DNA from 2 places in the Pseudomonas bambusae genome. Region 1 is predicted to be linked to the other one. Evidence: predicted binding sites of a transcription regulator. Region 1 holds the regulator's gene; the other holds the start of a gene.
The links. Region 1 encodes FliA, which starts transcription of late flagellar genes. Its sites were predicted from a motif close to CTAAAGTTTNNNNNNNNNNNGCCGNTAA; they were not measured.

Region 2: AAEO81_RS30125 (methyl-accepting chemotaxis protein) is a predicted target of FliA. The motif match lies at 2,289-2,316, and genes of this name have one in related genera.

Annotation. Positions count from the first base shown of each region.
Region 1 is NZ_CP151650.1:4,719,965-4,725,806, reverse strand. It holds gene flhA (flagellar biosynthesis protein FlhA) at 1-472, shown strand, start outside; gene flhF (flagellar biosynthesis protein FlhF) at 484-1,839, shown strand; gene fleN (flagellar synthesis regulator FleN) at 1,958-2,791, shown strand; gene fliA (RNA polymerase sigma factor FliA) at 2,788-3,528, shown strand; gene AAEO81_RS21535 (chemotaxis response regulator CheY) at 3,801-4,175, shown strand; gene AAEO81_RS21530 (protein phosphatase CheZ) at 4,195-4,983, shown strand; gene AAEO81_RS21525 (chemotaxis protein CheA) at 5,113-5,842, shown strand, end outside.
Region 2 is NZ_CP151650.1:6,704,594-6,710,435, forward strand. It holds gene AAEO81_RS30120 (helix-turn-helix domain-containing protein) at 1-190, shown strand, start outside; gene AAEO81_RS30125 (methyl-accepting chemotaxis protein) at 199-2,175, opposite strand; gene AAEO81_RS30130 (LysR substrate-binding domain-containing protein) at 2,504-3,424, opposite strand; gene AAEO81_RS30135 (NorM family multidrug efflux MATE transporter) at 3,591-4,973, shown strand; gene AAEO81_RS30140 (bifunctional diguanylate cyclase/phosphodiesterase) at 5,140-5,842, opposite strand, start outside.

The sequences.
Region 1 (5,842 bases):
GCTGGCGGAACAGGTCCCGGTACGCGATATTCGCAGCATTGCCGAGGCCATCGCCAACAACGCTGCGCGGAGTCAAGATACCGCCGCATTGGTGGCGGCCGTACGGGTCGGATTGTCCCGCGCCATCGTGCAAAGCATTGTCGGCATTGAGCCGGAGCTGCCTGTTATCACGCTTGAGCCAAGGTTGGAACAGATATTGCTCAATAGTCTGCAGAAGGCAGGACAGGGTCAGGAAGAAGGCGTTCTCCTCGAACCGAGCATGGCTGAGAAACTTCAGCGCTCGTTGATCGAAGCGGCGCAGCGTCAGGAGATGCAGGGTCAGCCGGTTATTTTGTTGGTCGCAGGTCCGGTTCGCGCCATGTTGTCCCGCTTTGGACGCCTGGCCGTCCCGAACATGCATGTTTTGGCGTATCAGGAAATTCCTGACAATAAGCAAGTCACCATCGTAGCGACTGTCGGGCCGAACGGCTGAGGTAGTGAGTCATGCAAGTTAAGCGTTTTTTCGCCGCCGATATGCGACAAGCCATGAAACTGGTTCGCGATGAGCTGGGCGCTGAAGCCGCCATCATCGGGAATCGGCGGATCGCGGGCGGTGTGGAACTGACTGCCGCACTGGACTACAAATTGTCTGCGCTGGCCCCGCGCGTGCCGAACATCGAGCTGGAAGACGAACTGCGCAAGACCCAATCGCGCATCGTAACCGCTCAGGCCGAGCTGACCCATCGCAGCGAACTGGACACCGTCGCCAATCGCCAGCTGTTCACCGGCGTGGCCATGGACGACAGCAAACAGATCGAACCGACGCTGGACGAACCCTTTCGCCCGTCGATCCACGCGGCCATTGCGGCTGATCGTGCTGAACGCGCCGAGCGTCAATCGGTCGAGCCGGGCATCAGCCAGCGTGCGTACGACTCGATGCGCTCTGAATTGAATGGCCTGCGTGAACTGCTGGAAGTCCAGCTGGGTTCGCTGGCCTGGAACCAACTGCAAGGCAGCCGCCCGCAACAGGCGAACCTGTGGCGCCGTCTGCAACGCGTCGGTCTGTCGGGGCCTCTGTCCCGTGACCTGCTGGCGATGGTGCCGGACACCGACGATCAGCCCCACGCCTGGCGCATGTTGCTGGCGCACCTGGCGCGCATGATCGTCACCCCGGATGTCGAGCCGCTGGAAGAGGGCGGTGTGATTGCGATGGTCGGCCCGGCAGGCATGGGCAAGACCACAACGCTGGCCAAGCTGGCGGCGCGTTACGTGTTGAAGTACGGCGCACAAAACATCGCGCTGGTGAGCATGGACAGCTTCCGCATCGGGGCGCAGGAACAGCTCAAGACGCTGGGCCGCATCCTGAATGTGCCGGTGACCCACGTTGACCCCGGTCAATCGCTGGCTCAGGCGCTGGAGCCGTTGCTGCGCAAGCGTGTGGTGTTGATTGACACCGCCGGCCTGCAAGCCAGTGATCCGGCCCTGCGCCTGCAACTGGAGAGTCTGGCCGGTCGCGGGATCAAGGCGCGCAATTACCTGGTGCTCGCCACCACCAGCCAGAAGCAGGTGCTGACGGCGGCGTACCACAGTTATAAGCGTTGCGGTTTGGCCGGGTGCATCCTGACCAAGCTCGACGAAACCGCCAGCCTCGGCGAAGTGCTGAGCCTGGCGGTGACACATGAATTGCCCGTGGCCTATCTCACCGATGGCCCGCGCATTCCGGATGATCTGCATCTGCCACGTCGGCATCAGTTGGTCAGCAGGGCTGTCAGCGTTCAGATGCAGGAGGAGCCTAGCGAGGAAGCGATGGCGGATATGTTTGCGGATCTTTATCACAGCCCCGGCAAGCGCGCGGGCTAGGTAAGGAAAATGACAGTGGAATATACCTGCATCGATGGTCTGCCAAGCATTGTTCACGCAGTGAACGTGCAGCCCGAAATGTGGCTTTGGTCTAAGCAAGACAAGGTAAAAAATTAACATGGGCAGCATGCATCCCGTACAGGTTATCGCGGTGACCGGTGGCAAAGGTGGCGTCGGCAAGACCAACGTGTCAGTGAACCTCTCGCTGGCCCTGGCTGAGCTGGGACGTCGCGTCATGTTGCTGGACGCCGATCTGGGTCTCGCCAACGTTGACGTATTGTTGGGACTGACCCCTAAACGCACCTTGGCGGACGTCATTGAAGGACGCTGCGAGCTGCGCGATGTTCTGTTGCAGGGCCCGGGCGGTGTGCGCATCGTGCCTGCGGCGTCGGGCACCCAGACCATGGTTCACCTGAGCCCTGCGCAACACGCGGGTCTGATTCAGGCGTTCAGCGACATCGGCGACAACCTGGACGTGCTGGTGATCGACACCGCTGCCGGGATCGGCGAATCGGTGGTCAGCTTCGTGCGCGCCGCGCAGGAAGTGCTGTTGGTGGTCTGCGATGAACCGACCTCGATCACCGACGCCTACGCGCTGATCAAACTGCTGAACCGCGACTACGGCATGAACCGTTTCCGCGTGCTGGCTAACATGGCGCAGAGCCCTCAGGAAGGCCGCAACCTGTTCGCCAAGCTGACCAAGGTCACCGACCGCTTCCTCGACGTGGCCCTGCAATACGTCGGCGCCGTGCCGTACGACGAATGCGTGCGCAAGGCCGTGCAGAAGCAGCGTGCGGTGTACGAAGCGTTTCCACGTTCCAAATGCGCGCTGGCGTTCAAGGCCATCGCGCAGAAGGTCGATACCTGGCCATTGCCGGCGAACCCGCGAGGCCACCTTGAATTTTTCGTTGAGCGCCTGGTTCATCAGACCAGTGCAGGGCCTGTGTCATGACTGCAAGTGGCTATCGCATGTACAGCAAATCGTCCAAAGATTCTCAGTATGAGCTGATCGAGCGCTATGCCCCTTTGGTCAAGCGCATCGCCTACCACTTGCTGGCGCGTCTGCCGGCCAGCGTGCAGGTCGAGGATCTGATCCAGGCCGGCATGATCGGCCTGCTCGAAGTGTCGACCAAATACGATTCCACCAAGGGTGCGAGTTTCGAGACGTACGCCGGCATTCGTATTCGCGGCGCGATGCTCGATGAAGTGCGCAAGGGGGACTGGGCGCCACGCTCGGTCCACCGCAATACGCGCATGGTCAGTGACGCGATTCGTGCAATTGAAGCGAAAACCGGTCGCGACGCTAAAGATCACGAGGTTGCGGCCGAACTTCAATTGAGTCTCGACGATTACTACGGGATTCTGAACGATACCTTGGGCAGCCGCTTGTTCAGCTTCGACGACCTGTTGCAGGACGGCGAGCATGAAGGGTTGCACGAGGACGGCGCGAGCCAGTCGCTCGAACCGTCGCGGGATCTGGAAGATGAACGTTTCCAGAGCGCGCTGGCGGACGCCATCGCCAACCTGCCCGAGCGTGAGCGCCTGGTGCTGGCGTTGTACTACGACGAAGAGCTGAACCTCAAAGAGATCGGGGAGGTCTTGGGGGTCAGCGAATCCCGTGTCAGCCAGCTGCATAGCCAGTGCGCCGCACGTCTGCGGGGCCGGTTGGGAGAATGGCGCGCGCGTTGACGCATTGACGCGGGCCCGTCTTTTCACAAAGATGCCTGCGTTTTGGGTGGTAAGGCCGGCTGTGCAAGGCGTTGTGTGGGAAGCAAAAGGGACAAGGCAGGAGCCGCTGGGATCAGGTCTTCGGACTTTTTCCGTGGCGCTCATCACGTGTTTCTTCGAAAGGCCCCCTCGTTTTCGTGTGACCGGTGGAGCGATGTTGCCGGTATTGATTGAACGCGCGTCCAGGCACTGGGCGCGTTAAAGACTGCTTGGAGGTCGAATTGGACAAGAACATGAAAATCCTCATCGTTGATGACTTTTCAACGATGCGGCGGATCATAAAAAACCTGTTGCGTGACCTTGGGTTCACCAACACGGCCGAAGCAGATGACGGTACCACCGCATTGCCGATGCTGCAGAGCGGTGCTTTTGACTTTCTGGTGACCGACTGGAACATGCCTGGCATGTCCGGCATCGACCTGCTGCGTCAGGTGCGTGCCGACGAACGTCTGCGTCACCTGCCTGTGTTGATGGTGACCGCCGAAGCCAAGCGCGAGCAGATCATCGAAGCCGCTCAGGCGGGCGTGAACGGTTACGTGGTCAAGCCTTTCACGGCTCAGGTGCTCAAAGAAAAAATCGAGAAGATATTCGAGCGCGTCAATTCCTGATGTCCGCTGTGAGGGCGCTATGGATTCCAAAGATTCGACAATGGGTGACTTCGAGTCGACCCTGAAGAAACACGCACAAGAACTGGTCGCCAGCCTCGAAAAAGGCAAGTTCGGCGACGCCGTGCAACTTATCCATGAGCTTAATCAGACCCGGGACCGCGGCCTGTATCAGGAAGTGGGCAAGCTGACGCGCGAGCTGCACAGTGCAATCGTCAATTTCCAGATTGACCCGCACATGCCGCAAGCCGAGGAAGTGTCGCAGATCACGGATGCCACCGAACGTCTGTCGTACGTTGTCCGCCTCACTGAAGGCGCGGCCAACCGCACGATGGACCTGGTGGAGCAGAGCACACCGCTGATGAACGGCCTGAGCGCCGACGCCAAGGCGTTGAGCGTCGATTGGGGCCGCTTCATGCGCCGCGAAATCGGTGCTGAAGAGTTTCGTGATCTGGCCCGCCGCGTCGAAGGTTTTCTGACCCGCAGCGAGAAGGAGACCCACGAGGTCGCCAGCCACCTGAACGACATTCTGCTGGCTCAGGACTATCAGGACCTGACCGGTCAGGTGATCAAGCGTGTGACCACACTGGTGACCGAAGTCGAGAGTAATTTGCTCAAGTTGGTGCTGATGGCCAGTCAGGTCGATCGCTTCGCCGGGATCGAACACGACCAGGAAGAGTTCCGTAAGCAAAAAGAACAGGAAAAACTTCATTCCAAGGGTGAAGGTCCGCAGATTCATGCCGATAAACGTGAAGACGTCGTATCCGGTCAGGATGATGTAGACGATCTGCTATCCAGCCTCGGCTTCTGAAATCCAGAGCCAGGGTTCTATGTGAAAGTGGCTGTGGGCTTGCGCGCCAATGTCTCGACGAAGGCAATGCGCGCAGGCCATCGACGCAGCTCCTGGATCGGTTGACGGTTAATTTTAGGAGCACCCCCAATGAGCTTCGGCGCCGATGAAGAGATCCTTCAGGATTTTCTGGTAGAGGCCGGCGAGATTCTGGAGCAGTTGTCCGAACAGTTGGTCGAGCTGGAAAGCCGACCGGACGATGCGGACCTGCTCAATGCAATTTTTCGCGGTTTTCACACTGTAAAAGGGGGCGCAGGCTTCCTCCAGCTCAATGAGCTGGTCGAATGCTGCCACATCGCCGAAAACGTGTTCGACATCCTGCGCAAAGGTGAGCGCCGGGTCGACGCGGAACTCATGGATGTCGTGCTCGAAGCACTGGACACCGTCAACAGCATGTTCGGCCAGGTCCGTGAGCGTTCGGACGTGACCCCGGCCACGCCAGAGCTGCTCGCCGCGCTGTCGCGTCTGGCCGAGCCTGCGTCTGCCGACGAAATCGCCGCTGCCCCTGCGCCGGTGGTTGAAGAGGTGGCCGAAGCGCCTTCCGAAGACATCACCGATCACGAATTCGAACAACTGCTGGACTCGCTGAATGCCGTGAAGGCGGAAGCGGCGAGCGCAGCCGTGTCTGCGCCACCGGCACCTGCACCCGCTGCGCCTGCAACGGAAGCCGCCAGCGACGAAATCACCGACGCCGAGTTTGAATCCCTGCTGGATCAACTGCATGGCAAAGGCCAGTTCGCGGTCGATGCCGTGGCACCTGCTGCCGCATCGGCTGCGTCTGCTGCGCCGGCTGCCGCGCCTGCCGGCGATGAAATCACCG
Region 2 (5,842 bases), 2.0 Mb from region 1:
AACCCTCTCGACCTACCTGCAAGTCTGTTGCCGCAGCCAGGCCTGCGCGGATGCGATGGGGGTGCATGTCACCACGCTGCGTTATCGGCTGACGCGCATTCAGGAACTGTTCGACATCGATGTTGAAACGCCGGAACGACGCTTCGCCATCGAACTCGCTATCCGCCTGCAAAATGTCATGGGCAGCTAGGTTTTCCTTTACCTGAAGCGGTCCACTTCCTTGCGCAGGTCCGCCGCCAGCGCGTTCAACTCTTGCGCCGTCACCGCCAGGTTCGACACCACTTCGCGCTGTTCGCTGTTGGCCAGTGCAATGCTTTGCAAGTTGGCACTGAGTAGCGTCGCGGTGTTGCTTTGCTCTTGGGTCGCGGTGGTGATCGACGCGAATTGCTCGCCCGCCGAGCGGCTTTGCTCGTCAATATGGGCCAGTGCGGCGGCCACTTTGGCGTTACGCGACAGGCCTTCCTGCATCAGCGTGTTGCCCTGCTCCATGGTGCTGATGGCGTTGCCGGTTTCCTGCTGGATGCTGGCGATCATGCCGGAGATTTCGTCGGTGGCCTGACGGGTGCGCGAGGCGAGATTACGCACTTCATCAGCGACCACAGCGAATCCGCGCCCCTGCTCCCCTGCCCGCGCAGCCTCAATGGCGGCGTTGAGGGCAAGCAGGTTGGTCTGCTCCGCGATGGAGGTGATGACGCTGACGATGCCGCCGATTTCCTGCGAACGCTGACCGAGGGTGTCGATCACGGCGGCGGTGCTACCCAGCGAACCGGCGATCTGCTCAAGGGACGCCGACGCTTCTTCCATCGATGCGCGACCAATGCGAGTTTGCTGGGCGTTGCCCTGGGCCAGACGCTCGGTGTTGCCCATGTTGTCGGCGATGGTCAGGGCCGTGGCGCTGAACTCTTCGACGGCGCCGGCCATGCTGGTGATCTCACCGGACTGTTGCTCCATGCCTTCGTACGCGCCGCCCGACAGGCCAGACAACGCCTGCGCCCGCCCGCTGACTTCCTGAGCCGCGATACGAATATGCGACACCATGGTTTCCAGCGCCTGGCCCATCTGGTTGAAGCTGTTGGCCAACTGGCCGATTTCGTCGTGGCGCGTCACGTTCAGGCGCACGCTCAGGTCGCCGGCGCCGAGGGCTTCGGCCTGATTCACAAGGTCCGACAGCGGCTGCAATTTGCTGCGCAACAGCCAGATCGCCGAGCCGACTGCGATCAGCATCGCCAACAGGCTACCGATGGCGAGTTGGGTGCCGACGCTCCAGGTCACGGCGCTGATTTCCGCTTTAGGCATGGTGGCGAGCACGATCCATGGTCCACCGGAGAACGGTTCAGCGACCGTGTAGAAATCATCCCCTGCGTCTTGCCAGAAACGGCCTTTGTTAGGGGTTTTGACGAATTCGGCCAAGGTTTTGCTCGCCTGATCCAGATCCTTCACGCCCGCTGGCGGCACCAGCCATTTGTTCTGTTCGTCGAGCAGGGCCAACGAGCCGGTCGAGCCGATGCGGAAGCTTTTGAGGTTGTCGAACTGCGACTTCTGCGCGTCGGTGTAATCGAAGCCCACAAACAGCACGGCGATGACCTTGCCGCCCGCGTCCCGCACAGGGGTGTATTGGGTCATGTACAGCCGGTCAAACAACAGCGCGCGACCCACGTAACTCTGCCCAGCGAGCAATTTTTCGTACGCCGGGTGTTTGTGATCCAGTACGGTGCCGATGGCGCGGGAACCGTCCTGCTTGTTCAATGAGGTGCTGACCCGGATGAAGTCGTCGCCGTTGCGCACGAAGACTGTCGCGACGCCTGCCGTCATTTTCTTGAAGTCGTCGACTTCGGCGAAGTCATTGTTCAGCGGATTGCCATTGAGCAGGAGCGCAGGCGTTTGTACCCCGGCAACGGTGATTTGTTGCTCGGGCTGCAACGTCAGGCCGCCACTGAAGCGCTTCTCGAACAGCCCGCTCAAACGTTGAGTGCTGTCACGCAAAGTGCTGTGGAACGTATTGAGCTGATCGGCCAACAACCGCGCTTCGCTGCCCATATGCTCTTCGCGGATAACGAGGTTCGCCGAATCCAGCGAACGCAAGGCGAACAGGGTACTGCCGCTGATGACGACCGCCAGGATGACGGCCAAGGCGATGCCAAGCTGCGAGGCAATGCGGGCACGGGGTTGAGGCATGAAAACTCCTTGCCAAACGACCGGATCGTCCTGACCTCAGGTGTACCGTTCGGGCTGATTTCTAATAGAGGGTATCGATAGGCCGATCGATTGTTGTCGGCTCTGTAATAACACCTTCGGCTGACACCGAAAATACTTGAGTCCTACACGGGGTCTTAGGACGGAAGGCGATTCGGCATGACACATAACCTGTGGGAGCGAATTCATTCGCGATGCGGCGGCACAACCAACACTCCTCTAGCGGCTGGACTATTTTTCGCGAATGAATTCGCTCCCACAGAAGAACCGGTGGCCGACAGGGAAAGTGAGCCTCGCTGTCGAGGCATGCTCACTCCAATATCGTCACATCCGGCAATTCCATCGCCTGCACCTCGCCCTGCAGGAAATCGCTGAGTCTGCGCAACCGCTCTCCCCCCGGGCGGGTCTTGGGCCAGACGAGGTAATAGTTCTCGCCGCTGACCACCGCCGTACGCCACGGAAGACTGAGCCGGCCCTGGAGGACGTCTTCGGCCACCATCAGCAGGTCGCCCATCGACACCCCATATCCCCGCGCCGCCGCGATCATCCCCAATTCCAGGGTGTCGAACACCTGTCCCCCCTTGAGCGAGACCTGATCCGACAAACCCATGCGCTCAAGCCAACTGCGCCAATCCCGGCGATCCGGCGTGGGATGCAGCAATTCAGCGCTGGCCAGTCGCGCAACATCCCAAGGCGCGTCATCAAGCAGGCTGGGCGATCCCACCGGAATCAACAGTTCCGGAAAAAGATAGGTCGCCTCCCAGTCCGGGGGAAAATGCCCACGACTCAGCAACACCGCGCAGTCAAAGGGCTCCTGAGCGAAATCGACGTTATCGATGTCCATCCACGCGCTCGTCAGTTGCACCTCATTGCCCACCTGCAAATGACGAAACCGGCTGAGCCGCGCCAGCAACCAGCGCATGGTCAGCGTCGAGGGTGCTTTCATGCGCAAAATACCCTCTTCAGCCATCAGCGCACTGCACGCCCGCTCCAGCGCCGAGAACCCTTCACGAACCCCCGGCAACAGCTCCCGAGCCGCCTCGGTCAATTGCAGATTGCGTCCGTTGCGACGAAACAATCGGCAGGCAAAGTGCTGCTCAAGGGTGTGAATGTGCCGACTGACCGCGCTTTGTGTGATCGACAGTTCTTCGGCGGCGCGGGTAAATGAGCTGTGCCGCGCGGCAGCTTCAAATGCACGGAGCGCATACAAAGGCGGAAGACTACGAGGCATCGGGCGCATTCCTCTTGGCGTGATAGCGATCTCGGCACTGTACTGCAAAATTCTCAGGATGAGTTTTACTCATGCCAATGATCGGATTTATCCCTTTGTGCATTACACCTCGAATCACGACAATGGCCTGCTCATCAATGCCTCACCCCTCCCGAGCGCCGCGAACATGCAACAGAACGCCTTCAAAGAATTGTGGATCATCCTGCGCGTGGCCGGGCCGTTGATCGCGTCGCAGATGGCGCACATGCTGATGGTCTTCACCGACACGGTGATGATGGGCAAGCTCGGCCCGGAGTCTCTCGCGGGCGGTGGGCTGGGGGCGGCGAGCTATAACTTCGTTTCATTTTTCTGCGTGGGCGTGATGGCCGCGGTGGGCACGCTGGTATCGATTCGCAAAGGCGCCAATGATGACCTCGGCGCGACGCGGCTGACTCAAGCAGGCCTCTGGCTCGCATGGGGCATGGCGCTGGTCGCCGCGCTGATTCTCTGGAACCTGACGCCGATTCTGCTGCACTTCGGCCAGGCCGAAGCCAACGTTCACATGGCCAGCCAATTCCTGTTGACCTTGCCGCTGGCGCTGCCGGGCCTGCTGAGTTTCATGGCGTTGCGCGGGTTCACCAGCGCGTTGGGCCGCGCGACGCCGGTGATGGTGGTGAGCCTGGTCGGGGTCGCGGCCAACTTCGGCCTCAACTACGCCTTTATTCACGGCCTGTTCGGGTTGCCGCATTGGGGGTTGATGGGGATCGGGCTGGTCACCGCCATTGTCACCAACAGCATGGCGCTGGCACTCTGGCTGCACATTCGTTACCACAAGGTGTACGCCGCGTACCCTTTACACGTAGGTCTGATGAGCCTGTCGCGCGCCAGCCTCAAAGAGTTGTGGCGGCTGGGCCTGCCGATTGGCGGCACCTACGCGGTGGAAGTCGGACTGTTCACCTTCGCAGCCTTCTGCATGGGCGCGATGGGCAGCACGCAGATGGCGGCGCACCAGATCGCGCTGCAGTCGGTGTCGATGGCGTTCATGATTCCCGTCGGGATTTCCTACGCGGTGACGATGCGCATCGGCCTGCATTACGGCGGCGGCAATCTGCTGCAGGCGCGTACGGCTGGGCGCGTGGGCATCACCTTCGGAGGGCTGCTGATGCTGGCGTTCGGGGTTCTGTTCTGGGTGGCGCCGCACGTGGTGATCGGGCTGTTCGTCGACCTGAACGATCCGAAATACCAGAGCGTCGTCGAGTTGGCGGTGAAACTGTTGGCGATTGCCGCATGGTTCGAGATTCTCGACGGCACCCAGACTATCGCGATGGGCGCCATTCGGGGCTTCAAGGATGCCAAGACGACGTTTCTCATCGGTTTGGCCAGCTATTGGGTCGTCGGCGCGCCGCTGGCGTGGGGGCTGGGTTTCTTGGCCAGCCAAGGCGCTGAAGGTGTGTGGTGGGGCTTGGCGGTCGGGTTGCTGTGTTCGGCGGTCGCACTGACCTACGCCTTCGAACACAAGGTCGCCAAGCTGCTGCGTAAAGAAGCGACGGGCGTTGTGGTGATGGGCTGAGACACACCCCGGCTTCTGTAGGAGTGAGCTTGCTCGCGATGGCGACGTGTCTGTCACGTTATCAGTGCCTGACACACCGCCATCGCGAGCAAGCTCACTCCTACAGACGAAGCGTGAAACCGCCACCGTCGGCAAGCGCGCTCCTACAGATCAGAACCGGGCCACTTCACAGCCCCTGCGCCACCCGCCCTTTTTGATCGAACATCAGGTAAGCCAGCAATTCCGGCAGCGCCAGCGGGTGGCTGATGAGATACCCCTGCGCCTGATCGCAACCGAAGCTGCGCAGCAACGCCAATTGCTCCGGCGTCTCGACCCCCTCCGCCACCACTTCCAGACTCAAGTTGTGCGCCAGGTTGATCATGGCGTGCACCAGCTTGCGGTTTTCCTCACGCTGTTCCATCTCGCCCACGAAGCTCTTGTCGATCTTGAGCAACGTGATCGGCAGGCTGTTGAGGTGCACGAATGATGAAAAGCCGGTGCCGAAGTCGTCCAGCGAGAACCGCACGCCCAAGCGTCCCAGCGCATCCATGGTCTGCTTGACCAGATCGCTGCGGCGCATGACCGCAGTTTCAGTCAGTTCGAACTCCAGCCACTGCGCATCTACGCCGCGATCACTGATCAGGCGGTCCAGGGTCGGCAGCAGCTGATTGTCCTGGAACTGGCGGAACGACAGGTTGATCGCCATGTGCAGCGGCGGCAGGCCTTTTTCCCGCAGGGTCTGCATGTCCCGCAACGCGCGGGAAATCACCCAATAGCCCAGAGGCACGATCAACCCGCTCTGCTCGGCCAACGGCACGAATTCGCTTGGCGGCAACAGCCCGCGCTCGGCATGGCGCCAACGCACGAGGGCTTCAAGACCGAGGATTTTC